2 regions of the Flaviflexus ciconiae genome follow, and region 2 is predicted to be linked to the other one. Evidence: riboswitches for the same ligand, from Rfam matches in the RefSeq annotation. Region 2 holds a riboswitch; the other holds the start of a gene.
What was found. Region 2 has a riboswitch for S-adenosylmethionine ahead of EJ997_RS00690 (methionine ABC transporter ATP-binding protein). Riboswitches for the same ligand answer to the same signal wherever they lie in the genome.
Positions count from the first base shown of each region.

Region 1: it holds a riboswitch for S-adenosylmethionine, as region 2 does, so the genes downstream of both, EJ997_RS11705 (hypothetical protein) here and EJ997_RS00690 (methionine ABC transporter ATP-binding protein) in region 2, are expected to answer to the same signal.

Region 1 is NZ_CP034593.1:2,607,395-2,622,811, reverse strand. Features, by position in the region: gene EJ997_RS11760 (dihydroxyacetone kinase subunit DhaK) at 1-152, opposite strand, end outside; gene EJ997_RS11755 (NAD(P)-dependent alcohol dehydrogenase) at 727-1,755, opposite strand; gene EJ997_RS11750 (YggS family pyridoxal phosphate-dependent enzyme) at 2,105-2,863, opposite strand; gene EJ997_RS11745 (TetR/AcrR family transcriptional regulator) at 3,211-3,849, shown strand; gene EJ997_RS11740 (MDR family MFS transporter) at 3,846-5,513, shown strand; gene EJ997_RS11735 (DUF421 domain-containing protein) at 5,900-6,361, opposite strand; gene EJ997_RS11730 (hypothetical protein) at 6,361-6,906, opposite strand; gene EJ997_RS11725 (hypothetical protein) at 7,592-7,789, opposite strand; gene EJ997_RS11720 (ABC transporter substrate-binding protein) at 8,698-9,882, shown strand; gene EJ997_RS11715 (HAD family hydrolase) at 10,109-10,915, shown strand; gene EJ997_RS11710 (inositol monophosphatase family protein) at 10,912-11,742, shown strand; gene EJ997_RS11705 (hypothetical protein) at 12,167-12,610, opposite strand; SAM riboswitch class IV at 12,624-12,739, opposite strand; gene EJ997_RS14165 (LacI family DNA-binding transcriptional regulator) at 13,245-13,772, shown strand; gene EJ997_RS11695 (substrate-binding domain-containing protein) at 13,685-14,287, shown strand; gene EJ997_RS11690 (PIG-L deacetylase family protein) at 14,327-15,064, opposite strand; partial or broken gene EJ997_RS11685 (IS256 family transposase) at 15,384-15,417, shown strand, end outside.
Region 2 is NZ_CP034593.1:158,365-173,781, forward strand. Features, by position in the region: partial or broken gene tuf (elongation factor Tu) at 1-519, shown strand, start outside; gene EJ997_RS00675 (MFS transporter) at 952-1,935, opposite strand; gene EJ997_RS00680 (HAD family hydrolase) at 2,005-2,646, shown strand; gene EJ997_RS00685 (aldo/keto reductase) at 2,716-3,525, shown strand; SAM riboswitch class I at 3,751-3,837, shown strand; gene EJ997_RS00690 (methionine ABC transporter ATP-binding protein) at 3,843-4,814, shown strand; gene EJ997_RS00695 (methionine ABC transporter permease) at 4,811-5,497, shown strand; gene EJ997_RS00700 (MetQ/NlpA family ABC transporter substrate-binding protein) at 5,808-6,650, shown strand; gene EJ997_RS00705 (isocitrate lyase/PEP mutase family protein) at 6,896-7,660, shown strand; gene EJ997_RS00710 (DeoR/GlpR family DNA-binding transcription regulator) at 7,981-8,751, shown strand; gene EJ997_RS00715 (FGGY family carbohydrate kinase) at 8,797-10,212, shown strand; gene EJ997_RS00720 (NAD(P)/FAD-dependent oxidoreductase) at 10,243-11,631, shown strand; gene EJ997_RS13045 (hypothetical protein) at 11,633-11,797, shown strand; gene EJ997_RS00725 (NAD(P)/FAD-dependent oxidoreductase) at 11,803-12,873, shown strand; gene EJ997_RS00730 (hypothetical protein) at 13,358-13,897, shown strand; gene EJ997_RS00735 (family 4 glycosyl hydrolase) at 14,042-15,376, opposite strand; gene EJ997_RS00740 (DeoR/GlpR family DNA-binding transcription regulator) at 15,373-15,417, opposite strand, start outside.

The DNA of each region.
Region 1 (15,417 bases), 380 kb from region 2:
AGGCCGACCTTGCCCTGTTCGACCTTGGTGCTGCGGATAACCCGAGATCCAGGGTCGCGAGCAAGCAGACCGTTGGAGATCGCGACGAGACCGTCAAGAGTCTCATCCACGATGTTGTCGGGACTATTCATAATCTTTTTTGCCTTGGGCATGACTACCTCATTGTTGTCAGGTTTCCGAGTAGCCAGGGCACGGCCACCCGACACGTTAACGACGTGCTGTCCTTCACACTACAACGGGTTACACGTCTAGGCGAGCGCCCGCACACTCGTCCACTTCAGGTCTCAATTCCGCGAAATATCACCCTTTACCAAGCATCACGAAACGGCTAGATCAGCCGACTTTTGAGCACTCTTGATGCTCATGTCTTGACCGCAGAGAATAAAAACACTGGAGATGCGGAGCCGCCAAGGTGCCAATCCAGAGCAACTGCACATTCTCGAACGTGCGCGCCAGTAGTCCAGTTAGTCTGCTTAAACAGTCCGACCGTCAGTCAGCCGGCTCTGCCCCAACGGTCCGACCGTCAATCGGCCTAGTCTGCCTCAATAGTCCGACCGGCATTTCGTGACGATTCTGTCGACACCTGAGCCTGGAAAGTCATTTCATCCGCACCCGACTAGGGCCCCGCACCAAACATAGTTGGGCCTCCCCTGACTGCAAGGGGAGGCCCAACTAGGTGGAAGGAGTAATGGTCAGATTACGAAGCTGGTAGTTGCGGGAGGGGAACTAGGGAACGAGGATGCCTCGTCCGATAAGCCTGCCCTGGTCAAGATCGTTGATGGCATCGTCGAATGCATCAAGCGGATAGACGGCGGTGGTCAGGGAGATCTTGCCTTCTGCCGTGAGTGTCATGAGTTCAACGAGGTCCTGGTAGGTTCCCACCAGGTTGCCAATAACGTTAATCTCCTGGGAGATGATGTCGATAGTTAGCAGGTCGACGTTACCGCCGTAGCCGATGACGTAGTAGTCTCCCCTGCCCTTAAGCATTCTGGGGCCAACCTTCTCCATTCCTTGTTCACCAACAAAGTCGAAGACAACGTCGGCTCCGCCGCCGGTGATCTCCTTAACCTTATCCAGTGTGGCTTCATCGTCACCCGAGAGAACGGTTTCATGGGCACCGAGGCTCTTGGCAAGCTCAAGGGCCTTCTCGGAACGATCAACAACGATGATGTGTGCCGAGGTGAGTGCAACGAGGGACTGAATACCAATATGGCCGAGTCCGCCCGAACCAATGACAACGGCATGGCTTCCAGGGAAGAGCCACTTCGCGGCCTTCCTTACCGCGTGGTACGCGGTAAGGCCAGCATCTGCGAGCGCAGCGATGTCCTTGGGCTGGAGAGAAGCATCGAGCTTAACGACTGCTCGGGCATTGGTTTTGAGGAACTCTGCCATCCCACCGTCTGCGTTGAGGCCAGGGAAGCTTGAGTTCGAGCAGTGCGAGTCTTGTCCCGCACGGCAGGCTGGGCACAGCCCGCACGTGACGAGGGGATGCATGATAACGGTGTCGCCAACGCTGACATTGGAGACGGCGCTACCGACTTCTTCTACCCAGCCAGCATTTTCGTGGCCGAGGATGTAGGGGAGGTCGGGGTTCTGGATCGGGGCCCACTGGCCTTCGATGACGTGGAGGTCTGTACGACAGAGACCGGCTGCGCCGACTTTGACGATGACATCCCAAGGCCCTGTGACCTTTGGATTGTCGACTTCATCAAGGGACGGCATTTTCTCGTATTCGTGAATTCTTACGGCTTTCATTGCACGCTCCAGTTTTCTGTGTCTGCATTGACACGCGGTACGTGCAAGTGTGGTAGCGGTCCCTACTCAAGTCAATAGTTCAACTAATTCGTGCAGGACACTTTCAATATGGGAGAGCAAACATGAAGGCAAGAGTCACTTCCCGCGGAATCAAGCCAACCAACGGAGGAATACAGACTCCAACGAGGGCAATTGCTCAGCCGACCACAATCCCAAAACGGTCAGTGAACTGCATGAAATGAACGACGGACCAGGAAGGCCCAGCCTCGAAGGACCCTTCGCAAGGAAGCAATGTCGGAACTACCGAGAGAGCCGAGATTGTCAGCCTTCCCGCACGAGCAGGTAAGGGTTATTGCTTGGCCGTTGCGCTCGGCCAGTAGTACGCATCAGTTGTTGGGCGCGCGCCGAAGATCGCCTGACCAACGCGAACAACGTTCGCGCCTTCTTCGATAGCGATCTCGTAATCGCTCGACATTCCCATGGACAGTTCACCTGGACCAATAAGGGCCGGATCTCGATCCCGCGCCTCGTCTCGCAATCTGCGGAGTAGCTGGAAGCACGTTCGCACCGCTTCCTTGTCGTCGGAGAAGATCGCGAGTGTCATCAGCCCCTTGACGTTCACGGTTTCAAAACCCCTGAGCGCCTCCAGCATTCCCGGAACAGCACCGGGCTCGAGTCCGTACTTTGACTCCTCACCCGAGGTGTTGACCTGGACGTATACGTCGAGGCTCCGCCCTTCCATTTCCAACCTACGGTCAAGAGCTTCGGCAACACGGAGGGAATCGAGTGCATGAAACTCGCTAGCGAAAGCCGCAACTTCCTTGGCCTTGTTGGTTTGAAGGTGGCCAATGATTGACCACTTCACATCCTCATCGATCAGGTTGGCGTGCTTACGCTTTGCCTCCTGGACCTTGTTCTCCCCCAGCTGGTGAGCACCAGCAGCAATAGCCAGGCGAATGCGCTCCTCAGGAACCGTTTTAGAAACTGGGAGGAGCCTAACTTCCGAAGCATTGCGACCTGCTCGCTCCGCCGCCCGTTCAATCTTTGCCCGCACCGCGGCAAGATTTTCGCGGAACGCTTCGACCGTGTTTGCTGTCGGAAACTCCATGACACCACTCTCCCGTTGGAATACTGACCCCATCTATTGTGCCACTCCGGGATTTCCACGGTTCTTGGCAGTTCGACTACGGACTTTTTCATTCTTGTCCATCACCGCCCAACCAAAGCAGGAGCGCTACCTCTTCACCGTGTGTAAAATCTGCAAGAGAGTCTTTCACCCGTTAGCGATCAGATAGAAGCATATCGGTTTAGTTATTCCGGGCCCGCAACACCAAGATTTCTCCACCGGGAGAAACTAGCTAATTGACAGCGTTTACCAAAGCTAAGACATTGCGGTGACGCACTGTACAAACTTTCACATTGTGCATTCTTGCAGTCAGTGCAATTATGAATCTCGTGCAAAAGTCAGAGCCCGGACTCCGGGAAAGAAAACGCGAGGCGACAACTGCGGCGATTGAACATGGCGCAGTGGATGCTGTTGAGGAACTCGGATACGACGACACCACGGTGGATGAGATCTGTCGGCGCGCTGACATCTCCCCGAGGACGTTCTTTAACTACTTCCCCTCCAAGGACGCCGCTATTGCCGGCCTGCCGCTAACCGTTGCTGGAACGGACGGTGTCGACGAGATTCTCGCCGATACGTCGCAGCCGATCGTTATTCGCCTTGCAAGCATTGTCGAACTCGCACTCACACCAGAACTTCTTCACGATGACCTGACTCGCCGCAGAGGCCAGCTTCTTAAGAAATACCCGCAGTTGCACGAATTCCATCTGGCCGGGATCAGCGCATACATCTCTGAACTATCGGCCCTCCTGACCGATCGGCTTACCAGTCACCCGGAGGAAAGAAGCATCAACAGCGGGCTTGCTGTTGAGAACGAAGCCCACCTGACCGTGGAGCTCGTTGGCACTGCCCTCCGATACACCATTCGTTGCTGGGTCGACCAGCCTCCCACTGCTCCTCATGCCTGGTCGGATGACCTGAAGCAGGCTCTCGACTTTATGTCTCTCATTCTTCGAAGGAACTCATGAACACCACACCTGAAACAGATAAGCGGGCTGTCCACCTCGTTTTCTTGGGACTTTTGACGGCAATGTTTGCCTCATCGCTCGATCAGACGATTCTTGGCACGGCCCTGCCCACGATCGTTGGCGAACTCAACGGAGTTAACCACATGCTGTGGGTGACCACCGCCTACATTCTTGCCGCGACTATTATGATGCCGATCTACGGCAAGCTCGGCGACCTCATTGGCCGCAAGTCGCTCTTCATCTTTGCCCTGGACCTCTTTCTTGTCGGCTCGATCATTGGCGGGCTTTCCCCCGCCATGAACTGGCTGATTGCTGGCCGCGCCGTTCAGGGCCTTGGTGGCGGCGGGCTCATGATCCTGTCGCAGGCAATCATCGCCGACGTAATCCCGGCCCGCGACCGCGGTCGCTACATGGGGATCATGGGTGGCGTTTTCGCCATCTCTTCCGTTCTCGGACCGATCCTCGGCGGCTGGTTCACCGAAGGTATTGGATGGCGTTGGGCCTTCTGGATCAACATCCCGCTCGCCATCATCTCCATCGCCGCAGCCTGGGCGTTCCTCAGGATCCCCAAGAGGGAGATGCCGGAAGGTACAAAGCTTGACGTTGCTGGCATGGTCACCATGGCCATTGCCGTCACCTCGATTGTTCTCGTCACCTCGTGGGGTGGCACCGAGTACGACTGGAGCTCCCCGACGATCCTCGGTCTTATCGCTCTCGCAATCGTTGCCTCACTAGCTTTCATCGAGGTCGAGCGCCGCGCGGTAGAGCCGATCATCCCCCTCCACCTGTTCAAGAACAAGAACTTCAACCTGGCAACCGCCGCCGGTCTGTTCATTGCGATCGCCATGTTCGGTGCCGTCGCCTACCTACCGACCTACCTTCAGATGGTTAACGGCCTATCGGCAACGAATGCTGGTCTTCTCATGCTGCCGATGATGGCGGGGGTTCTCCTCACCTCGATCGCCACAGGCTTCCTCGCATCGAAGACCGGTCGCTATAAGTGGATGCCGATCGCTTCGACTCTCGTTGTTGCCGGAGCCATGGTTCTCCTGTCCACCATGCAGCCCGACACCTCAACTCTCGTGTTCAGTATCTACCTGTTCATCTTTGGTTTCGGCCTGGGACTTGGCGCGCAGATCCTTGTCCTGATCGTCCAGAACACGTTCCCGAACGCCATCGTTGGTACAGCAACAGCCGCAAACAACTTCTTCCGTGAGATCGGTGCTTCTCTCGGTGCCGCAATCGTCGGCGCCCTGTTCACCTCAAGGCTCACCGCCCTCCTCACGGAGCGTATGCCGGTGGAGGCCATGCAGGGTGGCTTCAGCCAGAACTCGCTGACCCCGGCGGCAGTCGCGGAGCTTCCCGCTCCGATCAAGGATGTCATTGTCTCGTCCTACAACGACTCCCTGGCACCCGTTTTCCTGTACCTCCTCCCCCTCATGCTGTTCGCCACGATCATCCTGTTCTTCATCAAGGAAGAGCCGCTGGCTACCAGCATCGACGGTCAGGTCGCCCATGCCCTCGCAGACAACGCAGACCAGGAAGCCGCGCAACTCTCCCGGGAAGCGGGAAGCGCAACCCCGATCGGATTCTCCGGCACCTCAGCAATGGACAGTGGAACGCCCACCGAGCTCGGCCAGGCCGACACCCCCACCAGCAACTGATTGGAAACAATCAACGCCTGATTAGGCACTTTCAATCATTGGTTGAGCAGAATTTACTAGGCAGCACTGAATAACGGGTGCCACCACGACAGGGCACCCCAAACGAAACAGTGGGGGGCGTTAATCCCGAATGTTCAATTTGGGACATTGCCCCGCGAAGAATGAGTAACCGGTGGGCTCACGTCGAAAGACCTGGACCCACCGGTTATCTCTATCCACCCTTCAGCGATAACCAGCACCTGCTACGGAACGCACCCACGACGGCACGCACCTTCTACGAGCACACCCGCCAAGCTCTAGCGATCCTCAACTCTTAGATTCTGCCCGAGGTGCGGAGCCTCAGGAGGGTCGGAGTTTCAGGAGGGGCACAAGCTCAGGAGGATCATCTAGGCCCTATCTGCTTCCTTCGCCTCGGTTGCGAAGAAGGAGATTTTCCCGTCCTGCTCGAGTACGGCAAGTCGAATATCGCTCATCTTCTCAAACCCTGATTGCCGGCCAGCACTGAGCAGTTCGGCAGCCGATACTCGCTGGTGTCTCATCGCCCGAGTATGTGCCACACCGTCGGAAACGAGAACGACGGGCGGCCCTTCTAGTGCCTTGCTGGCCTTTGGCCAGTGGGATACAACGAAGTTGAATCCCACTGCGAGAAGAGCAAAAGTACCGACGGCAACAAGGCCGCCCGTGAGTGTGCGGTCCTCACCAGTGATTGCCTGCTGGATCAAATCCCCCATGCAAATAAACAGCAGTAGGTCAAAGGATGACAGTTCGCCAAGGGTCGCTCTGCCGGTTGCTTTTGTGAGGAGCCAGAGAACAAAGAAGGCAATAACTGCTTTAATGATGATTTCCATTAGGGGAACCTCCACGTATCAAGCGGAACTTCGAGCCGATCATCACCAACGACAACATCGAGAGTGCCGGAAGTTCGCAGCTCCCACTGGTCGCCGGCCCTGCCCTCGATAACGAGCCTCATACCCCTACTACCATCAGGCACCTGATATTCGAGTCTCATGCGTCCGTTCGCGTGAGCCGTCTGCGACTCTGCTTCGGGAATGAAAAGAATATCCTCGATCATTCCTACGTAGTCCTGATCAATGTCGAGATAGACCGTTTCGGGTAGCTCGTTAGCGCTCTCGATCCGGGCAATGACGCGAACATCCTGGGCCGCCCTCGTTGTCTTCGGATAGTCGACATCGACTGAGACCGGCCCAGACTCTGCTCGTGCAGTCCCGTTCAGGTCATAGACCCCTACGAGCCCGACCAGGATAAACACTGCAAAGACTAAGAGAACACCGTTGCGCGCTAGCCGTCTGAGCGGACCACTCCCCGCATACGCCACATCGTCAAACAATGATTCGGGCGGCTCGAGATCAGGGTCCTTTGCCTGTTGCGCCACACTCCCACCTCCGTCCACCCACATAGCCGGAATGGTTCGTCCCACCCCTGGTACGTTGGGAATTCAACGTACCACCAAGCCAAATGACGCGCACCACGTTATTGCGACTATAGTCACCGCGACGCTAAGAGTTGCAACTGAGGAAACCCTAGGTTGTGACGGCCCTCAACTCGTTTTCTTCCGACCTCAATAGGTCCCCGAGAAGCCCCAATTTGGGAGCAAGGAACCAGGGTAGGAGAAACAATGCCGTTGTTGTTACTGGTGAGACTGCCGTGAAGCTCCTACGAAATGCGATATAGCCAGGGACGCGACCACCACGCCCCTGGATACATCGCCTACGTCCCGGCGGCAACCACCCTACCCCCACCAAGGCACGCGAGGATCTCGCCAAGAATAGGCAACGATAGATGCATTTGCTCATGGCGGCTCTCCTGAGCACCAACCAAACAATTGAGAGCCACTCATGGCGCCTATCGAAGCCTGGTAGTCGCGGTTCACCGGAGCCGCCCTGTTACGTCCCTCAGATCCAGGTAATCAGATCATTAGGCGCCACACACAGGGCGCCAGAAAGCCCGATCGCTCCCAAGTTGGTTTGGGGCAGTTGCACCAACAAGTCGAGTTGAACCGTCAAGGGTTTCTTACCGCCTTCCAACTAGGCTTGCCCATCAGGCCTTCGTTCCGGGCATCAACCGATGCCGCAGGCTTTCTCGCCGCTTTCGGCCAACGAGAACAGGTAGCCCAGCCCTCCTGCTCCGACTTTGAGCAGATAGTACTCCTCATACCACTCCATCTCAGCATCAGACCGGAGAGCCGTCGTCTCGGCGATTCTTCGTAGCCGCGCCACGCCATGGTTCCACCGGCGCCACGTTCCTGATTCCGCCACGAACACTATGTAGTTACCGTCAACAGCGACGACCCGTGCCGGGCCCCGGTCCCGGCTCTGCGCACCGAACCGAGCGTGGATGACATGAATGCTGTGACCGGGCCAGTAGGCTTTGCACCGCGTGTCCAGAGGTGCGATACCGATATTCGTACCGTCGGGGCGGTAACTATGAACGCTGTCCGGTCTTCGCTGTTCACCGAACGGGGCTGAGCACCGCGCCCAAAAGGGGGATTGTTATCCACATGGAAATATCCTTAAATCGCTTGATTCCACCCGGGCTTCTGCTCGGGGCAGATCTTCCCTCAAGAAGCGTGCGATACGCGGTTGCCAGTCGACAAGCTGAGAGGCTTAACGTCGAGCTTCTTGATCCGACTCGATCGCAACAGCGGTTCGCGCACTGTGCAAATATCAATCCAATTCACATGTTATTGAATTGGTATCCTCGCCTCCAAACGCGTTTTTTCGGTCGTCGCGACCGAGCAGTCTGGCGAACGGTTAGTTTTGCGGCAGCATCTGTAGTTGCGCACGCAAGTCAGCCCATAAGCACATACTTCAACTCCAGAAACCCAGGCCTCCATGCGAGCCCCTTCGCCCCATGCCGGACTCGTTAAGGCAAACACATGACAAAAACTTATATGTTAATGCCAACATTTCCACGCCCAAGCCGTTTACACCCGCCACAGCCTTGAAAAGTTCCCCAGAAAACGGTACTACAGAACCGCACATGAGCATGGAACGCTCCACGTAAGTTGGTTGAATGTCAATTTATCGGCGATATCTCGTTTCCCCAGCATCTTTAGCCTGCTAGGTGTAGCGATAAAAAGGATTGGAGTCGCATGGTCGTGGATCGTTCCACCCCTGTCCACCACTACTCACATAATCGACCACCATCTTCTGAAGGGAAGACAATGACTACGCGATCACGATTCACCACCCGCATGAGTGCAGCCGTCCTGGTCGCCTCTTTTCTCACCCTTGTAGCCTGCTCCGACGACGAAGAAACCGACGATAACGGAGCTGGCAATGGCGACGCCAACGCCGCTGTTAACACTTCGCAGGTCGATGAGGATTTCGACCTGGATGCTCTTATTGAGGCCGCCGAGGCCGAAGGCCCCATCACGATCTACGACAACACCTCCAAGGTCGAGACCATGGCCGAGAACTTCACAGCCAAGTATGGCATTGAAGCAACCGGCGTAAAGGTCGATGCTTCAGAGGCGTTCGAGATGGTCACGAGGGAAGCCGAGTCCGGCGACGTTCAGGGCGATGTCATTGCCCTGCCCGACATGGCGGCACTCCAAGCACAGCTCCTCCCGGACGAGATTGTTTACTCCTGGATCCCGGGCGATCTCGTTGACAACATTGACGAGTCGCAACGCGACCCGCTCGTTCTTATCCACGACCCGTCCCTGTGGGCCTACAACTCCGAGGTGTACGACACCTGCCCCGTGACGAACATGTGGGAGCTGACCGAAGAGGAGTGGACCGGCAAGGTTGCTCTCGAAGACCCGGTTGCTGCCAACAAGCAGCTCGACTGGTTCAGCCAGATGGAGCAGTTCAACGAAGCTGATCTCCGTGCAGAATACGAGGATCACTTCGGTGAAGACCTCGACGCCGATTCGGCTGTAGAGGAGTGGGTTGCTCGTATGGCGGCCAATGACCCGATCCTGACGAACTCCCACGAGGATGTTTCGGCAGCTGTTGGCGCACCCGGCCAGGAGGACCCGCCCATGGGCCTCATGTCGTCCGCCCTGTTCCGCAACATTGAGGAACAGGGCTACGTCCACGACGTCTGTGCAGACATGGCTCCCTGGGCTGGCGACGCCGCACCCAAGGCCATGGTGATTGCTTCCGAGTCGGAGAACCAGAACGCAGCCAAGCTGTTCATTCACTTCGCACTGACCGAGGAAGGTATTGAGCCGCAGATCAACGACGGCAAGATCTCTTCGAACACCACCATCGAACAGCCGGAGGACCCGGCCGACGTTCGCGGCAACATGGAGAGCATCTACTTCTTCAACAACGAGGGCCTCACCACCGACTGGCAGACCCGCCAGGACTGGCAGGATCTGTGGCGCACCTCCGCTAACTAACCCAAATGCCGGGCCCTTTGCCTACGATGAGTAAAGGACCCGGCACCACCGGGAATGCCGAGACCGGCCCAGCTGGGCCGGTCAAAGCACAACGCGGGACACCGGGCCCGGATAACGGCGTGGTTTGAACCGGACGGCAAGAACTACGTAGAAGACTGTAAGCACCGCTTTCAAACAGCCCCGCTGTCCCAAGAACTATCTACTCAACCTACGAAAGAATGCACCGATGAGCTTATCTGGCCTAATCCTCGACTTTGGAGGCGTGATTGTTCAATCCACCAAGGGAGACGGATGGGAGGAGCAAGTCGCCGATCTCATCGAGGGCATTCTGCACGGCACAGACACCGATACTGTTTCACCGACTGACGCGGACGTGAATGCGACCAGGTCACCGCTCGTTACTCGCGAAACAATTGTTGCCGATGTCGTTGCTGGCGAAACGGCAGTGAAGCTTCTGCGCAACGCGATGTCCCGCCCTCGCTTCCCCGAAGAAGTCAGCCACGAATCATACGTTCTCGACTTCATTGCAGCCGACTGGCCTGATGAAGCGCGGGAACTCCTTCAGCCGCACGCCTCAGAGATTTGCTACTCCGTTGGTATCAATCAGGAGATCCGCACCCTCCGCACCGGCATCCTTGAACTCCTTGCCTGGTGCAAGAAAACCGGCATTCCCGTTTCGATCGCATCGAACGCCCTCTCCGGGCAGGTGCACCGCGATTTCCTCGCCGAGCACGGCCTATCCGATTACTTTTTTGCCGAAATCTACTCCGATGAGGCGGGAGTAAGGAAACCCAATCCACAGCTGATCTTGCAGGCGGCAGAAGCCATTGGCATTCCCGTGGATCAGTGCTGGTACGTTGGCGATCGAATCGACAGGGATGTTCTGTGTGGCGTTCGCGCCGGGGTTGGTGCCACGGTTCTCACTCCAGTGCCCGGCGCCTCCACGAGACCCTTCACCGTTCTGGCTGAACCCACCTATACCTTTGACAATCCCGCTGGCCTCCTCAAACACCTCCAAGGACTCTCCTCATGACAACAGCCATTAACTCCGTTGAACTCCGGTCCATTGCCGAAGGCGCCGCACACTCGGTTGGCGACTACCTTCGCAAAGCCTTCCGCGGCGTCATGAACGTTGATCAAAAGCGGGACCAGCACGACCTCGTTACCGAACACGACCGCGCCTGCGAAGAGATGATTTCCACCTATATCCGCGAGCACAATCCCGGTGCCATTCTCTTCGGAGAAGAAGCCGGTCGCATTGACGCTGAAGGTCCGGCCACCTGGTACATCGACCCGATCGACGGCACCTCCAACTTTGTTCAAGGCCTCGCGTTCTTCTGCTGCTCCATCGGGGTCGAGGTTGAGGGTGAGATTGTTGCCGGGGCCGTCTACGATCCCATGGCAGACAACATGTTCTCGGCGGATGCAAATGGTGCCTACCTCAATGGTGAGACCCTCAAAACCAATCCCGCTCTCCCAGCGGGCGCAGCCACAGTTATCACCGGATACCCCACGGCCAAAGATCTAGAAATTGATGGCGACGAGTTCGCACTCGGAGTGTTCAATTCCTTGGTCACCGACTTCTCTTCAGTTCGCAGGACCGGTTCCGGAGCACTCAGCCTCTGCCACGTAGCGGCAGGATGGACAGACTCAGCTTTTGGCGCCTCGGTCAACGCCTGGGATGTTTCCGCCGCTATGTTCGTGATCCGCCAAGCCGGCGGAACCTACCAGGACATTCGCTACTCCGAGGAGCAGGGACACGACCACCTCGCCCCCGGCTACATTGCCTACGGTCCCGGCGGTGACTTCCCCACCCTCATTAAGGCGCGTGAGGATCTGATCAAGAACAGGCAGCGATAGTTGCATTTGCTCAAGGTGGATCTCGTAGGCGCCAACTATACATTTGAGGGCCACTCTGGATGACCACCGGAGACCGGTAGTCGCAACTAGCGGAGGCGCCCTGTTGCATCCCTCGAAACACCGGGTAATCCAGCCTTTGATAGCTGCATAAAGGACCTAAGAAGGCCAGGGAGATCCCACGTTGGTTTTGGAATAGCAACACCAACAGGCCGCAGTGAACCGTCATGGGTTTTTTGCCGCCTTCCAATAAGGAAGAGTCTGCATGGGTGAGGGTTTAGGGCCAGAGCGGACGGTCGGGAGCGCTATGCCCTTGGGATAGCTCGCGTTCCGCATACTGGCCCTAAACCCGCTACATTACGAGTTGACGTTTCCACCAACGAAGGGCCTGGGCGCAGGTTTGCCGATCAGCCCTTCGTTCCGGTCGTCACCAGGTCATGCAGGCTTTCTCATCACTTTCGGCAAGCGAGAGCAGGTAGCCCACCCCATCCACTTCAACTTTGAGCAGATAATAGCGCTCGGACCATTCCGCCTTAACTCCAGGCAGGAGTTCCGGCACCTCGGCAATTCTTCGTAGCAGCGAGGCGTTGTGGTTCCATCGGCGCCACGTGCCTGTCTCCGTGACAAACTCAATGTAGTTACCCTCGACAATGAGGACCCGCGCCTGCACCCAGTCCCGGCTCTGGCCACCCAACCGGGCGTGGATGGAGTGAATGCTGTGGCCCGGGGAATAGTTCCGGCACCCAGTACCTAGAGGCGCGATACCGACCTTCGCGCCATTGGGGGACGTGACGATCATCGCTGTCTTTTCTTCGCTGTTCTCCGAACGGCGCTGAGCATCTTGCTCAGAAGGGGGATTTTCATCCAACATGGGAATATCCTTAAATCGCTAGTTCCACCCGTGCTTATGCTCGGGGGCAGATCTTCCCTCAGGAGCACCGTGTGCGATACGCGGTTGCCAGTCGACAAGCTGAGAGGCTTAACGTCGAGCTTCTTGATCCGATGCGATCCTAACAGCGGTCCACAAACTTTACAACTGTCAACCCAATTTACGCGTTGATGAGTTGGTTTGCTCGTCTGCAGGTACATGTCGTCGACCATCGCAACACTTCTCAATCGTGGAGGCGTTGAAGGATTGTAACGGTGGACTGGAGCAGGAAGGCGCGCAGTATTTCGGAGGGGGACACTGCCGCGGTAGCGTGCCAATAGGGCGTAGTGCCTGTGGATGTGCTCGCCTGTACGGCCTCATTCAGACTACTTCAACGTTATCGCATCAGCGCTTAGTTCCACCCCGCCAGCCCATGCAGGAAGCCTTCTTGGTTCGATGGAATTCCGCTGATGGCCACACGGATCCTCATGCCCGTAACCTGTAACGCAACTCTGCCCGAAGGTAGTGGCCTCTTTTGCTTCACTATCACGTTCACAAGTCGTTCACTTGAATCTGTCACTATTAATGGAGAGCGGTTAACATAACGCATCGCTCCTTTGACAGAAGTCTCTGATCAATGATCAGCCCGCCCCGCGACTTCACTCCTACCCCTACGAATTGTTACGTGAAAGGCACACCAATGAGAGCTCGCCCAACTATTCTCTCGGTTGCGGAACGAGCGCAGGTATCAAAGTGGCTCGCTTCTCGCGCGATCCGAGGAGAGCCCGGGGTCTCGGAAGAAAATCGTACGAAGATCTTTCAGGCAATGAAGGAGCTAAACTATCATCCAAACTTCGGGGCGAGATCACTACGTTCCTCTACGCACACAATCGGAATTGTTCTTAACGACATTGGGAATCCGCATGATACTCAGACAGTCGAAGGTGCTGAGGTTGAAGCAAACACTCACGATCTGAATGTGATCGTTTCCCATGGAGCCAACTCCCCGACCAAGCTCGTGACGGCTGTTCATTCCATGCTTGAGCTTAAGGTTGAGGGCATTATTGTTCTCTCGTCGTGGCTCCCGTCCAAGGAATTTACCCGGGTCTCAAAAATAGTCCCACCGTCGTTATTTCTCGCTACGACAATCCCCCAGCAAACCTAGACACGGTCGTATCCGACGATGTTATGGGGGCACGCACCGGATGTGAACACCTATTTTCTGTTGGCGCTGAACGGATTGCTTACGTCACCAAGTCGACCAGTGCTACCAGCAGGGCTCGCGAGCAGGGAATGAACGAAGCTCTTACGGCAGTCGGCAAGAAACTCTCGGTTCGTTACGTCGAGTCTTGGGACACGAGTCAATTCCGGAGCATTGTTGCTGATCGAGAGTTCGATGGAATTCTTGCCAATAACGACATGACGGCAGCCCAGTTGCTACGCGTTGCCCATGAAGAAGGCGTATCCGTTCCCAAGCAACTGAAGATCGTCAGTTACGACAACACCTCCACGGCGAGGGTGCTGTACCCATCGCTCACCAGCATTGATCAGCCACAGGAGGCCATGGGAAAGAAGGCGATTAGCCTTCTCCGCGAGCGCATCGCCGACCGAGAAGAGGCAATCCATGCGCTCTTCCCGCCAGAACTGATCGTCCGCCGTTCAACGACAGCGACCGGCTAAGCACATCCCCTGGCCCCGGCAGGCAGAATCATTCATCTCCTACTCGCTATCGGATCCGCCGAGATTGTAGACCTTGAAGGAAACAGCATATTCGGTACCACTTGCTTCGCCACCTTCAGCCAGTACTGCCGGAATGAATTCTGATGGGACCGGATGACCGGTTACATGTCGGAGATAGGACTCGTGAGACTGCAACGATTTCACGGCCGCATCAACATCGACCTGTGAGACAGTCACAGAGTGGGTGGGTTCTGGATGACCAGCGACAAGAATAGCTTTTGTCTTCCATGCCCTCAGCCCCTCATCTCCCAGCTCTCTGAAGACCCACGGATTGCTCGCGTCCCGGACACCATCAATAACGCCTAAGCCAGCAGCTCGGTGATCAGCCTGGTTTAATCCTCCGTAAGCCTCGAAATCGAAGTTCGCAGTGAGAACGGCATCCGGCCTGATCTCTCGAACTAGTTTGGCAATATCTTTGCGTAGCTTCAGATCAGCCACGAGCATTCCATCCGGGTGGCCCAGAATGCGGAGATCACTAACACCTACAGAAGCACATGCAGCTTCCTGTTCTCTCTTACGGAGTGGAGCAATGACTTCCGGCGGTTCTGCCATCCCAGCCTCACCAGCTGTAAGTAGCACATAGATGACTTCAATGCCGCGCGAAGTCCAGTGACTGACTGCAGCAGATGCCCCATATTCCATGTCGTCCGGGTGGGCAACGATACAGAGAACACGCGACCAGTCACGATCGGGAAGAGCAGATAACAGTTCGGACATCGACAACCTCCTGTTTGCCCCACCCTACCGCTACACCCAGATCAGTCGTTCCCCTCAGCCCTAACCGATTCAATCCGAGTGCTCTATTCAGGCAGTGATCCCACGCTTTGTTCAGGCTGGCGCAAATGAGCCAGGACAACACACCTACTATTGACGAGTTCCGCCCCAGGTACGTCAGGATCTGGCTCGAGTTGAGTAGTGCCCCTTAGAGCGGTGTAGCCCCCGGGGTGGTCGTGAGCGTCGTTGCTGACATGAGCGCGGTCACAGTGGGATCCTTCGAGAAAGCTCTCTACTTCCCACTCGAAAGGACATCACCACGATGACCGCCCCTCATATTATCGACCCTGCAGGCC
Region 2 (15,417 bases):
CCGTGGCACCGTTGTCACCGGTCGTGTCGAGCGTGGTCAGCTCCAGATCAACTCCGATGTCGAGATCCTCGGCATCAAGGAGAAGCCGATGACGACCACCGTCACCGGTATCGAGATGTTCCACAAGCAGATGGACCACGCCGACGCAGGCGAGAACTGTGGTCTCCTCATCCGCGGCATCAAGCGCGAAGAGGTCGAGCGCGGCCAGGTCGTTTGCAAGCCCGGCTCCATCACCCCGCACACCAAGTTCGAGGCACAGACCTACGTGCTCAAGAAGGAAGAGGGCGGCCGTCACAACCCGTTCTTCTCCAACTACCGCCCGCAGTTCTACTTCCGTACCACGGACGTTACCGGCGTCATCACCCTCCCGAGGGCACCGAGATGGTTATGCCCGGTGACAACACCGAGATGACCGTTGAGCTGATCCAGCCCATCGCCATGGAAGAGGGCCTCGGCTTCGCTATCCGCGAGGGTGGCCACACCGTTGGTTCAGGTAAGGTCACCAAGATCCTCGGCTAATTCAAACGCCTAGATCTATCGATCTCATGAGTGCGCCCCGGCTTTCGCCGGGGCGTACTTGTCTCAACGGGTTGCATGTCCCGAGAGGGGAGTGATTTCAAACAGGGGAGCATTGTCGGGCGCGATGGGCCGACATCGAAAGGAGCTATCTCGGGAAGTGCTGTGTCTGGGATTCCCCTGCGGCGCTGACGTACTGAAGAGGTACCCGAGGATGCTCGTCCGATCGGAACCGGGACTGCTTCGACAGCGAAGGAGCGATTGTGCTCTCGTGCAACGCGGAGGTGATGCCGGTGCGGCTAGTGCAGACCATCTACCGCGACTGGGACTATGGGTGGAGCATATGCCCAGGGCTCCTCAGTTCATGGCACGTAAGCGGTGGGTCAGTGGGAGGTGGCCGACTACGGTCCAGTCAATCCACCGGCCCGCAGACAACTAGCGGTAATCTTCGAGGGAGCGTTTGGCGAGGATGGGGAGAGTTGCAAGGCCCGCTAGCTCCGCCCATACCACCAGCATCGGTACCGAACCCGCCACTGTTCCAAGGGCGCCACCGATAAGGGCTGAGATCGGCATGATCCCTAGCGTGATGGTGCGCTGTGAAGCTGCGACCGATGCGAGCTGTTCTTGGCTGATTGTCTTGGGTAGTACCTCGGCTCCGGACACCGCTGAGATACTGACGAGCAGATTCCACGAGAAGCCTTGGATCGCTAGCCAGATTAGTTCCGGGCCCGGCAGTCGCTGGCAGAACACCGCGAGGAGAACGGCGGAAACCGCAACGAGTGCGCAGGCGATACGTAGTCGGCGCAGACCGTTGTGTCCTGAGAGGCGGGGCGCGAGCCCGGCACCGATGATAGCGCCGATGGTTGAGATGACACCAAGGGCTGCGTAGATGGCGGGAGAGAAACCAAGGTCGCTGAGAATGAACACCGGCAGAATTGTGTTGCCGAGCATCACCCCAGCGTTTGTCAATGCTGCCGAGGTGGTAAGGGCCCGGAGGGCAGGAATCTCCCAGAAGGCAACGAAGCCATCGCGTAGACGAGCCTTCGGTCTGATCTGCATAGTCTCTGGTTGAGCAGGTGCCCGGATCCCAAGCTGGCTGAGCAGGGATGAAACGTAGGACGTGACTGCTAGGGTGATCATCCCGGGCATCCCGAGAAAGCCCAATGCCAGGCTGCCGGTGCCCGCCGCGGCAGCTGATGCTGACTGACTTGTGACTGCCAGGCGGGAGTAGGCGTGTTTGAGCCGCTTCTTCGGGACAAGAGCGGGGATCACGGTCGTCTCTGCGGTTGTGAAGACGACGTCGGCTATTCCGATGATTCCGGCAGCGAGTAGGAGAACTGGGCCGGACAGTGTCTGAGCTGGGCGAGCATCGGTGAATCTTTGGGCATGTCCCGCCAGTCCGCATGGGAGAGGTTCCATCCGCACGTGGAAGGGTGATGGAGTGCGCGTCGAGTCGTACCATCAGGTGGCTTCGCGTACCCTGGCAGTATGAGCCTTGTTGACGTGTACCGCGCCTGCGGACTCAATTCTGAACCCTCCGCCATCCTCTGGGACCTGGATGGAACGATCACGGATACCGAGTCCCAGTGGGTTGCCAACACGAAGAAGATCATTGAAGCACGGGGTGGAAGCTGGTTGAAATCCGATGAAGAAGCTCTCCACGGATCATCCACGGAAGATCATGCCGAACACATGGAATTTGTTCTCCGGCGCGATGGTGGGGACGTTGCTGACGGCATGGTTCTCTTCGAAGAGGTAGCGGTCCTCATGGCCGAGCAGGTCTATTCGGATCCGGACCTCATGCCCGGAGCTATTGAACTTCTCGATGCGTTTGCAGATGCTGGAATGCCCCAAGCTCTAGTGACTGCCACCCCGATGAATCTAGCTGGGCCGGCCATTGAAAGCCTGCCGCGAGACTACTTCTCTGCGCGTGTCACCGGGGATCAGGTGCAGCGTGGCAAGCCGGACCCCGAGCCCTATGCCACCGCTATCAGCAGACTCGGTGTGAACCCCGCCGAATGCTTGGCCTTTGAAGACTCAATCCCGGGGGAGACGTCGGCACGCGGTGCGGGAGCGAGAGTCGTTAACGTGTTGAAGCTGGAGCTCGCGGCACTCGCAGGCCTCCTCTGAGTTCGTTTCGGATTCTGCCAGGGGCTTGGAACTCTCGTCGCCGAGGTTACGCGTTGGTAGCCTGGGTGAATGAACGCACAGGTTGATTTCAATTCACTGAAGATCGGATTCGGCACTTCTCCCCTCATGGGAGAGGAAGCGACAACTGCTGTCGCTTCGGCGCTCGATGCTGGCTATACCTTTATCGACACGGCATCGAAGTACGAGAACGAAGAGGCCGTCGGTCAGGGAATCAAGGCCTCCGGCGTTGCTCGCGAGGACGTTATTCTCCAAACCAAGCTCCGCGGCAATGATCATGGGGATGTTCGGGGAGCGCTCGAGCGTAGCCTTAGCAGGCTCGGCGTCGACTACCTCGATGCGTGGCTTATTCATTGGCCGCTCCCCATGCTTGGCCTTTACCCCGAGGCGTACGAGGAGATGGCCAAGGCGCAGGAGGAAGGTCTTGTCCGCACCCTCGGCGTCTCCAACTTCCTCATCGAACACCTGGATGAACTGAAGGCTAAGACCGGCCTCGTCCCTGCCACGAACCAGGTGCAGGTTGACCCGGGCCTGCACCGCCCCGAATACCGCAAGGAACTTGCTGATCGCGGGATTGCTGTCCAGTCCTGGTCCCCGCTTTCAAAGGGTGGTGACCTGTTCGAGACAGAAGCTGTGGTCTCCGCGGCCGAAGCGCACAGCATCACGCCCTCGCAGGCAGTCCTGGCCTGGCACCGTGCGATCGGTGCCATCCCGATTGTCCGCTCCACGAACGAGGAGCGTAGGAAGCAGAACCTTGAGGCTGTCGAGGTTCAGCTGACCCCCGCAGAGGTGGAAGCGATCTCCGCACTCCCGCAGCGCGAACTTGGCGAATGGGATCCTGCAACGCACGACGAGCGATAGACCTAAGCACTTAAAGTGTAGAACCAAACTTCAGAGGCGCCCCGGCGGTAGTTATGCCTCGCACATTTCCTGTACAGGAACGTGCGGGTGACTGTCGTCGGGGCTCTCCCTTGCCCATGAATAAAGTGGACATAGGTTGACATAACGTGCTCGGTGTCACACGGCCAACTGCGTCCAAATCCTGAGATTGTTTGGCGCTCTGACCTGGGGCGTTGTCTAATGGGGGAACCATCAAGAGTGGCTGAGAGACCTGGCTCGTCGACGCCGCAGCAACCGAGAAAAACCCGGTGCTAAGGCCAGGACCGATGGAGGAATCAATGATCACATTGGACGGTGTCCGCAAGGTGTACCCGGGAGTTGTCGCTCTCGACGGTATCGATCTCAATATCCCTGCAGGCCAAATTCACGGAATTGTGGGCCAGTCGGGTGCGGGCAAGTCCACTCTGATCAGGTGCCTGACGGCACTCGAAAGGCCAACCGAAGGCCATATTTGGGTCGATGAGCAGGACCTTTCCTCGCTCACCCCCAACCAGCTACGGACAGCACGCCGCTCAATCGGCATGGTGTTCCAGGGCGGCAACCTGCTTGATGCTCGTACCGCCGGTCAAAACATTGCGTACCCGCTGAAGGTTGCCGGCCTTGATAGGGGAGGGCGGCGCGAACGCGTACAAGAGCTCCTTGACCTCGTCGGCCTTGGTGACCGTGGCGACTCCTATCCGTCCCAGCTTTCCGGTGGTCAGCGCCAGCGCGTCGCCATTGCCCGTGCGCTCGCGGCACGGCCCGCAGTGCTCCTGTGCGATGAACCGACCTCGGCTCTCGATACTCAAACCACCGAACAGATTCTCGACCTCATTAAGGATGTTCGCGACCAGACCGGTGTCACGGTCGTCATCATCACGCACGAGATGTCGGTGGTGCGCGAAACCTGTGACGCCGTCACGCTCCTGTCGAAGGGCAAGGTTGTTCAGTCCGGCAGGCTTGACGAGATCATCACGGACACCGGCTCCCGCCTAGGTGCTGCCATTGTTCCGCCTCCGAAGGTTGACGAGATCCCGCCGGGAACGACACTGATCGACATTGCCTTTACGTCCCGTCCGGGGGAGCCCTCCGGTTCCCACGTTCTCAGCCTGGTGGCCGAGCTCGGGGCAGATGTTACCGCTGGAACGTTCGAGACTCTGGGCTCCGCCCAGATCGCACGCCTCGTTCTCTCGGTTGAAAATGCTCGGGTCGATTCGACCATTGCGGCGCTCGCTGCTCAGGGCATTGATGCGAAGGAGCGTGCAGCATGAATACTTTGACTCAGGACGGCACGTGGTTCAATAACCAGATCGTCCAAGAGACGCTGTGGGACGCGACCGTGGAAACCCTGCTCATGGTCGGCTGGTCCACCCTCGCAACGGTGGTCATTGGATTGCCTCTCGGTATCCTTCTCGTTGCCACCGCGAAGGGCGGAATCCGTCCTAACAAGATCGTCAACGCCATTCTTTCCCTGATCGTTAACGTCGGGCGTTCGATCCCGTTCATCATCCTTCTGATCCTCTTGCTACCGGTCACGGACTGGGTCATGCAGACCAACATTGGATGGCGGGGCATGGTGTTCCCGCTCGCAATCGGATCCATTCCGTTCTTTGCTCGCCTGGTCGAGACGAACCTTCTGGCTGTTGATTCAGGCAAGATCGAAGCCGCTCAGATGATGGGGGCAACACGAACGAGGATCATGGGGGACGTGATTCTCCGTGAGGCCCTTCCCGGAATCATCCAGTCGATCACCGTTCTCATCATCATGATTATTGGCTTCTCCGCCATGGGAGGCACGGTTGGAGGCGGCGGGCTCGGAGCTCTTGCCTACAACTACGGCTACCAGAGGTACTTCCTCGACGTCCTCATCATCACCGTTGTTGTTCTTGTTGTTATCGTTCAAATCGTCCAAATGCTCGGCGACATGCTCAGCCGATATGTAGACCACCGCTGAGTCTCTGCATATCGGAACGAACGACTCGCGACAAACACCTGATCCGAATCGCAGGAAGCAACTCATTCGAGTGACCTCCACCGAAACAGTTCTTCGAATGGAAGCGCTCGCACAAGGCTTCTTGGCTCGCTCCTCGTGACCGTAATTCACCGAGATCTCTCTCGAGTCACGTCATCCCCGTAACTCTGGGCTATGCCCGCACCGTCAACACAATCTCCGCCACGACCGCACCCATAGTGCGGACTGGCAATCCGAGCAGAGGGTTCCAAGGATCCCACTTGCTCATTTAATAACAAAAGGAAGTAAACCAATGCGTCGTAAAATTTTTGCTCTCACAGCAGCCGCAGCCCTTGCCCTCTCGGCATGCTCGTCCAATGAAGAGGAATCCGAGGAGACCACCTCGGATTCGACCGCGGCCTCCGGTGAGGTTGTCACCCTCAAGGTTGGAGCCTCCCCGGTTCCCCACGCAGACATCCTCAACTACATCGATGAAAACCTGGCCGAAGAGGCCGGTATTGACATCGAGGTTGTCGAGTACTCCGACTACGTCCTGCCGAACCGTAACCTCGACTCGGGTGACCTGGATGCTAACTTCTTCCAGCACGTCCCCTACTTCGAGACTGAGATCGCCGATAACGGTTACGAGTTCGACCGTGGCGAAGGCGTCCACATTGAGCCCTACGCTGCCTACTCCGAGACTCTTGAGTCCATCGACGACCTCCCGGACGGTGCCAAGGTCTCTATCGTCAACGATCCCTCCAACCAGGCTCGCGCTCTCTGGCTGCTTGAGGACAATGGTGTGCTGACCCTCGACGACTCCGTCGAGAATCCCACCATCTTCGATATTGCTGACAATCCGAAGAACATCGAGTTCGTTGAACTTGAGGCCCCGAACCTTGTTCGTACCCTCGACCAGGTCGATCTCTCCATCATCAACGGTAACTTCGCCCTTGACGGTGGGCTTGTTCCCTCCGAAGACTCGATCGCCATCGAGTCCGGTGAAGACAACCCCTACGCGAACGTGCTCGCTTGGAACACCGACACCGACAAGCTCGAGGCCATCCAGGCACTCGACGAACTCCTCCACTCGCAGGAAGTCGCCGACTTTATCACCGAAACCTACCCCAACGGTGAGGTTGTTCCTGCCTTCTAAGTAACACCGAGAAAGGGGGTGACTGGCTACGACCGGTTGCCCCCTTTCGCAATCACTTTCGACATAAACATGTTCTGAGGATTGAGCGGTACTAAGAAGCGCTGTTGCTTGAAAAGTCTGACCAAGCACCGTGTTTGAACCGTGTTAGGTGCGGATGCTCGGCCTGATAAAAGCTCTTGGTGAAAGCCCTAGGGATTGTTCAGGTACCCCGCATAGTCTCGAGATGACTCTGGGAGGGAACACGGATGTCAAACATCAAAGAACAAGCAAAACTATTCGCCAATCAACATGAATCGGGTGAGATTTTAGTCCTGCCAACTGTGTGGGACACGTGGAGTGGTCGGATAGCGGCAGATGTTGGCTTCGCAGGACTCACCGTCGGTAGCCACCCGGTTGCCGACGCTATCGGTAGCTCCGATGGCGAGAATATGGATTTCGGCGAATACCTGGACATAGTCAAGAGGATCGTCGACTCCGTCGACATTCCTGTCAGTGCTGATGTCGAGTCGGGATATGGGCTCGATCCGAAAGAACTCATCGAGCGCATCATCGAATCGGGTGCCGTCGGAGCCAACATCGAGGACGTTGTTCACCGGGAAGACGACCGGGTTCGTGACCGCCAGGAGCATGCGGACTATATTGCCGCCGCCCGGCAGGCCGCAGATGGCGCAGGAGTCGACTTCGTCATTAATGGACGAACCGATGCCATCAGGCTTGGAACCGACGTTTATGATGATCCCCTCGCAGAAGCAGTAGAACGGATCAAACTCATTGAGCAGGCCGGTGCCCGCTCTGTTTATCCCGTCAGGGCATCAACCGTCGAACAGGTCTCAGCACTTGTGGAGGCTGTCTCCGTCCCCGTCAATATCGGCGTTCACCCAGTGGATGGTAACGGCGCCGGTGACCTTGCTGGCTTGAAGCGCCTCGGCGTCCGTCGCATCTCCTTCGGTCCGCGCTGGCAGTCCTGGCTGACCGATGTCTCGGCAAAGCAACTAGAAGCCTGGCTCTAAAACCACAAATCAACATGCCCCGGTGACGCCTCAAGGGAGGCGGTCACCGGGGCTATGTGTTATCAGGAAGTCTTACGTTCACGCCTGGGGCCGGGGGCCGAATTTACACGGATGCGGCGGAAGTGTATTCATCAATAGCTGTTGTCTTCATGATTATCCTGTCGTGGTTTGGTGCCGCAGTAAGGTTTCAGAGCGCCAAAACAACCGGGGTGAGATTCAGCCATCGTGCATTGGGAAAGTGTGCGAAGTCGAGTTCTTGTGGATTGTTGCCCGATTGCGTGGATTTGGTTTAGTGTTCGAGTTAGTCAGAGAGGTAGAGCATGCTTGCACAGGAGCGCCGGAGCCTGATCCTCGAGGATCTTCGCACGCAGGGTGGTGTCGAGACCGACGATATTGCTCAACGATACGGAGTGTCGGTTGAGACGGTCCGGCGAGATCTTCTTGAGCTCGAGAAGCTGGCTCTGCTGAAGCGCGTTTATGGGGGAGCAATCAGTATTGCTGTTACCTCCCGTAGCGAAGCTCCGCACTCGGAACGCGAGAACATTGCTTCCGAGCAGAAGGCACAGATCGCGGAGCGGGTTGCTGAGCTCATACCGGAATCGGGAACCGTGTTCCTTGATCTGGGAACAACGGTTGAAGCCGTTGCTCGAGCATTCCCATCATCTTTCTCGGGAACTATCGTGACGGCATCATTGCGTGCCGTTGGCACACTGTCACGTCTTGAACGTGCCGAGATCATTGTGTCAGGCGGGCGCCTGCGCAAGTCTGAACTCTCGCTGTCGGGAACGATGGCGACATCGTTCCTTGATGGTCTGTACCCGGACCTTGCGGTGATTTCAATTGGTGCGATCACAGCTGATGCTGGGGTAACCGACTACGACTTTGATGAGATGCACGTCAAACAGTCGGTCCTTGCAAACTCCCAGACCGCGGTGGTCGTCGCCGATTCCTCGAAGTTCGGTAAGACCGCACCCTTCAAGCTTTGCGATGTTGAGATACCAACGTACATTGCTACCGATAGTGGGCTCGATCAGTCCGCAATCGACGCACTTAAAGACAGGGGAGCACAACTGCTTCTCGCCGACGCGTAAGCGTCACTGAAAAACCCATGTCAATGAAGACTGAAAGGCAATTCAATGGCTATTCTTGCACTCGATCAGGGAACCTCCGGCTCCAAGGCAATTGTCGTCGATGATGATGGCATTCACGCCATTGTCGAAAAGCCCGTTACCCTCAATCACATCTCGAACGACGGGGTTGAGCATGACCCGCACGAACTACTTGCCTCGATTGTGGATGCTGGGCGTGAAGCCATCGAGCAGGCCGGTAAACCAATTGACGGCGTGGCCCTGGCAAACGTCGGGGAAACTGTTCTTGCCTGGGATCCTGAGACCGGCGACCCGCTGACTCCCTGTGTCAATTGGATGGACAAGCGATCGAAGGACATTGTTGCCCGCCTCGAAAGCAAAGCTGATCGCATTCATGAACTAACCGCCCTTGTTCTCGACACCTATTTTGCAGCGCCTAAGCTTGCCTGGGTTCGCGAGAACCTCACGAAGGAAGGTGTGGTGACGATGTCGGATTCGTGGCTGGTATACCAGCTCACCGGCGAATTCGTTTCCGACACCTCAACTGCATCGCGCTCCCTCCTTCTCGATATTGACACGGTCGAATGGAACGATGAGCTCCTGGAGATCTTTGGGCTCCAGGACGAGAAAATGCCGCGTCTTGTGGCGTCCGACGAGATCGTCGGCACGACGACCCTCTTCGGTGGTGAGATCCCCGTTGGCGGTCTCATGGTTGACCAGCAGGCGGCTCTGCTTGCCGAGAGTTGCCTTGATCCCGGTGACTCGAAGTGCACCTACGGGTCCGGCGCCTTCCTGTTCGTTAACACTGGCCATGAAGCACATCGCTTCGAGTCGGGCCTGACAACCTCCGTGGCGTGGACGCTACGGGGCAAGACCTCCTACTGTGTTGACGGCCAGGTCTACACTGCCGCAACGGCGGTGCGGTGGATGAAAGACATGGGAATGATCTCCGGCGTCAAGGAGATCGATAAGGAAGTGGCGAAAGATTCAGGCGGGGTCCTGTGCGGCCCGTCCTTCGCCGGGCTGGCGGCTCCGTGGTGGCGTTCCGATGCTGGAGCTTTTCTCACCGGCATGAAGCTAGCCACCGGTAAGGCAGAGATCTCCCGCGCCATCCTCGAAGGGATCTCCGCCCAGGTTGCCGAGCTCGCTAGCCTAATCGCCGCCGGTGTCGACACGCCCCTGCAGAGACTCAAGGTCGATGGTGGGCTGACCAACTCGAAGGTCCTCATGCAGATCCAGTCGGATCTGCTTCAGGTCCCGATCGATACCTACCCGTCTGCCCACGCCACGGCCCTCGGTGCTGCCGCTGCCATGAGGCTGGCGCTGAACCCGGATATGTCGGTGGAGGAGGGGCCTTATTCGTGGGAGCCCGAAGCCACGTACGAGCCGAAGATGAGTGCTGACGATGCTGCGGCTTTCCGTAAGCGCTGGGTTGCCGCAGTTGAGGCGAACCTCGAATTCTAGTGTTGCCAGATCACGCTGAAAGGAACGGCTATGAACATGACACGACCGTACGATTTTGCGGTCATTGGAGCCGGCGTCATTGGCTCGGCGATAGCACGGCAGCTCGCGGGAACATCGAACACCGTTGTGCTTCTCGACGCTAGAGAAGACGTGTGTGAGGGGACATCCAAAGCAAATACGGCGATCCTCCACACCGGATTCGATGCCTCCCCGGGAACCCTGGAATCTCAGCTCGTACGCGAAGGCTATTTCCTCACTGAAGACTACTGCGAAAAGACCGGTATCGGACTGAAGAAGTCCGGTGCCGTGCTCGTGGCCTGGGACGAGGAGGAGCTTGCCGCACTACCGTCACTCCAAGAGAAGGCTGAGAAAAACGGTTACAACAAGACTGAGATTATTGATACTGACGGAGTTTATGAGCTCCTGCCGCACCTAGGCGACGGGGTGAAGGGTGGTCTCACGGTTCCCGATGAGTCAATTATTGATGCCTGGTCGCTACCTCTCGCTTTTGCAACCGATGCTGTGAATAGGGGAGCGACGCTCCTCCTCGAGCACGAAATCACGATGGTCACCGTTGGTGAGAACACGACAATCCTTGGAACAAACCGGGGTGATATCGAAGCGCGGTGGGTTATCAACGCCGCGGGTCTTGGCGGTGACCACCTTGATCGTAGGTTTGGCTACGACCGGATCCACGTCCATCCCCGTAAGGGAGAACTCTTCGTTTTCGACAAGCTTTCAGCAGAGCTGGTCGACAAGATTGTGCTCGCCGTCCCATCGTCAAAGGGCAAGGGCGTCCTCGTCAGTCCAACAGCGTTCGGTAACGTCATGCTCGGACCGACGGCAGACGATGGGGAGGATAGGACCGACACGTCCACGACCGAAGAAGGTTTTGATTTCCTCATCCAAAAGGGTTCCCACATCTTCCCGCAGCTCCTGGATGAAGAAGTAACCGCTTCCTACGCCGGCCTGCGAGCAGCCCACGACCTCTCCGACTACCTCATCGAGGTCGACGGGGATCAGCGGTACGCGATCGCGGGTGCGATCCGGTCGACCGGCCTGACGTCCGCTATGGCGGTGGCGCAGTACCTTATTGACCTACTGAAGGATGCAGGACTCACACTCGAGGAGCGCTCCAATCTTCCCGAGCCGCCGAAGATGGCTCCGCTTGGACAGCACCAGGTGCGGCCCTACGCGGATGCGGAACTGATTGACAAGGATCCCGCCTATGGCGAGATAGTCTGCTTCTGTGAACGAGTCACTCGCGGAGAGATCCGTGACGCCATGAACTCGGTCATCCCGCCGACAACGATTAACGGTTTGCGTCGCCGCACGCGGGCCATGAACGGCAGGTGCCAGGGCTTCTTCTGCGGCGCAGAGGTTGCGGCCCAGTTCGCCGCTGGAAAGAAGGGGAATTGACATGAAAACTCTTTCGCCCACTGTCCTCATCGTCGGTGCAGGCCCAGCAGGACTCACTGCTGCCGCTGAGCTTGGTAAGAGCCTCGGGGAGAGGTTCTTGTCGTCGACCGGGAGAAGGACGCTGGCGGCATCCCCCGCCACGCCGACCACCCGGGATACGGCATGAGGGACATGAAGAAGTTTGTCTCTGGACCCAAATACGCGCGCCTACTTGTCGAAAAAGCTGAGGCTGCCGGCGTCACGATCATGACCCAAACCCAGGTCACGGGGTACGCCGAAGACGGGGCGCTTGAGGCAACCAGTCCCGAAGGACGGCTCCTCATCAAACCCAAGGCCACAATCCTTGCAACGGGAGCACGTGAACGCCCCCGCATGGCACGCCGGATCCCCGGCGATCGACCCGGTGGTGTGCTGACCACCGGTCAACTCCAGAACATGGTCCACCTGCACGGCGAGAAGCTCAGCGGAAGAGCTGTCATCATCGGCGGTGAGCTCGTCTCCTGGTCGGCGGCGCTCACGCTTAAAGAAGCCGGCGCTCAGCCAGTTGCGCTCGTTACCGAGTACCCGAAGAGCGAGTCGTACCGGATCTTCCGGGGGCCCGGCTCGATCTTCTTCCGCTCCCGCGTCGTCACTCGCTCGAAAGTCGTTCGCGTGATCGGCAGAGGCAGAGTTTCCGCTATTGAAATCGAACATCTCGACACCGGCAGGAGAGCAACGCTCGACTGCGATTGGCTCGTGTTCACCGGTGACTGGGTGCCCGATCACGAGCTCGCCCGCATGGCACATCTCGACATGGATCCCGCAACGAAGTCCCCGAGAGTGGACTCGGGCCTGCGAACCTCCAAGGAGGGCGTGTTTGCCATCGGCAACATTCTGCACCCTGTTGAAACAGCAGATGTTGCCGCCCTCGACGGAAAGCACGTTGCTGCCCAGGTGCTCGATTACCTAGGAGGAGCATCCATTCCATCCGGAGGCATTGACCTCACTGCCGAGAAGCCACTGCGTTGGGTCAGCCCGAACGTTCTCCGTCCGGGCGATGTTGGCCCTGCCCGCGACCGCCTGCTGTTCTGGGTGGACGAATACGTTGCTCGCCCAACGATCGAGGCACGCCAGGGCGGCAAGCTTGTCGGATCAATGAAGACGGCCTGGCCAGCCGCCCCGGGACGCGTTTTCCGAGTACCGGCAAGCATCCTTGAGAAGGTCGACCGCGGCGGGGAGCCGGTAACAATCTCGATCGTATAAGGCCGGTCTGCCGTGACAGGTGGCGGCTGACTTTATGCCGGTACAGGTGAAGGCCGGGAGCGCGTCAGGCGTTCCCGGCCTTCGGCGGCTTGCTCGCGTTGCGGCCCTGCCGTGCTCGATTTGAACGGTGCGGTTGAGGCCGGATTAGGAAATTTGAGTGCCGGCTCGTCAGCGAAACGGTTGGTCTCTGGCTGATCCTTCCGGGGCGCGGATCAAGATGGTCTGAGAGATATTCACGGGTCACGATTCGGTTTCAGTTCGCAAATTGGTGGAAAGACCATCAAGGAACCACTAGGTTGGAGGAACCGAGTCAGACGTATTACGGAGAGCTAATATGATCGAAAACGGCAAACAGTACGAAAATTTGTCGAGCCCCCCCCAATTTTTTTGACGCTCTAATTGAGAGTGGCATAGGTGCCATGCCAGCCATAGTTGATGGATCGGTCAATGCCACGCAGGACCGCGAGTATGAGGGGAGGCAGTCATGACTTCCGTTGAAAAGCGAGCACCAGAAACCGGAGTGCCCGCCGTCCTACGTGGCGTCCTTGCTTTAACGATTGCCCTGCTTGGCATTATCGCTATTGGTTTCTTTGAGATCAGAGCTGATGCCGCGTCGCGCGGAGTGTCGGTCGACTGGTCGAACAACATTGAGAGCGCAGGCTCGTATTCGGCCTTCTGGTGGAATGCGGGGATTGTTGTTGTCGCGCTGATCGTTATTACGGTCGTATGGCCGTATGCTCGCACACTGCTGTCGATGGTGCCGCCACTGGTTGCCGGTCTTGTCTTTGGCGGTAGTGCGCTGTGGTGTCATCTCACGAAAGAGCCGGGCTACGTCTCGATCTTTGAAACTGGGCAGGCGTCAAGCGCGACCGGCCCCGTGCAGGCTGAGGCTGATGCGGCGCTCGGACAGTGGTTCCGCACGGGTGCACTAAGTGCCGTCACCCTGATCCTCGTCGCAGTGATGGTTCTTCTGATCAGCTACGCGCTCCTCCGCGCGAGGGACCGCGCAGTACACGCAGATTGACTGTGTGATTCAGGTGGATCACTTCCCGCCGTCATACGCTGAACCGCGATGACAACTGAAACCAAAGAAACTGCTCCCCGACAGTCGGAACTGAATGATCAGTCTAACCTGCGGGGAGCAGTCTTATGTGTGCGTGGCGACGTCCTATTCGAACGTCTTGGCGATCTGGGGGTTCTTGTCGATGTAGGCGTCGAGGACGTCCTTGGCGACGCCAACGGAATCGACGAGCGGGTGGGCTGCGAGTGCCCGCCATGCCAGCGTCTTGTCCCCTGAGATGGCCGCGTCGATAACGAGCTCTTCGCAGGCTTTGACGGAGGTGACGAGCCCGAGTTCGGGGCCGGAGAGAGGACCCTGGTTGATGGGCGTGATGCCGTTGGAGTCGACAACGCAGGGAACCTCGACAACGGCGTCGTCGCGGAGCTGGGGGATGATGAGGGAGTCGCCGTCGTTGTTGGCGACACCCAGGATCATTCGGGCCGGGGTTCCGGTGGCAAGTGCTGTCATAAGTTCAAGGGCCACGTGCTCGTAGCCGCCACCCATGTCTTCCTCGCGACGCGACTCCCCTTCATCCCGGGACTCCGCCATGTAGGTTGCTTCGCGCTCGTTGTGGGCCTGGGTCCAGAGGTCACCAGCGCGTGCCGGGTCTGCCTGTGCAGCATCGTAGAAGGATCCCTGCTGGGCCTGGAGGAACTCGCCGCGGGTTTGACCGGCGCTGATCTTCTCCACCGATTCGCGGTTGAAGTAGTAGTAGTACAGGTATTCGTTCGGGATCATCCCCAGGGCACGCACCCAGTCGAAACCAACGGTACGGGCCTCTTCGAGCCGGACCAACTGATTATCGTCCGCGAGGATCGAGGGAAGCACGTCATCGCCGCCGGCGTTGAGGGAACGGAGCCAGCCAAGGTGGTTGAGCCCAATGTAGTCGTAGGTAATGTCCTTCTCGTCAAAGCCCGCAATAAGGGAGGCGCGGCGGACAAGGCCGATCGGGGTGTCGCAGATCCCGGTCACGCGGGGATGAACCGTGCGCATGGCCTGGGTGATGATGCCGGCGGGGTTCGTGAAGTTAATGATCCAAGCATCCGGCGCATGCTGCTTGACGGTCTCCGCGAGGCGCATGGCCTCCGGGATGGTGCGGAACGCGTAGGCGTAGCCGCCTGCTCCAACTGTTTCCTGGCCGAGGATGCCGCGGGTGAGTGCCTCGCGTTCGTCGATGACGCGGCCGCAGGTGCCGCCGATTCGCATGGCGGAGAAAATAAAGTCGGCTCCCTTAACTGCGTCAACCATGTCGGTCGTGGTCGTCACCGTCGGGAGGTTCTTATAGCCGAGCTGGTTGACGACGTCTTTCATGACGGCCAGGCGGTCGTCTGCGACGTCGTAGAGGCATACCTCTGTCAGATTAAGGGGAAGGTTGGGGTTTGCCAGGACGGAAAGAATTTGGGGGACGCGGAAACCGCCGCCGCCGACGAGAAGTAGTTTCATGGATGTATCACCTGAGTGCCAGTGGACTTGATCGAATTGAT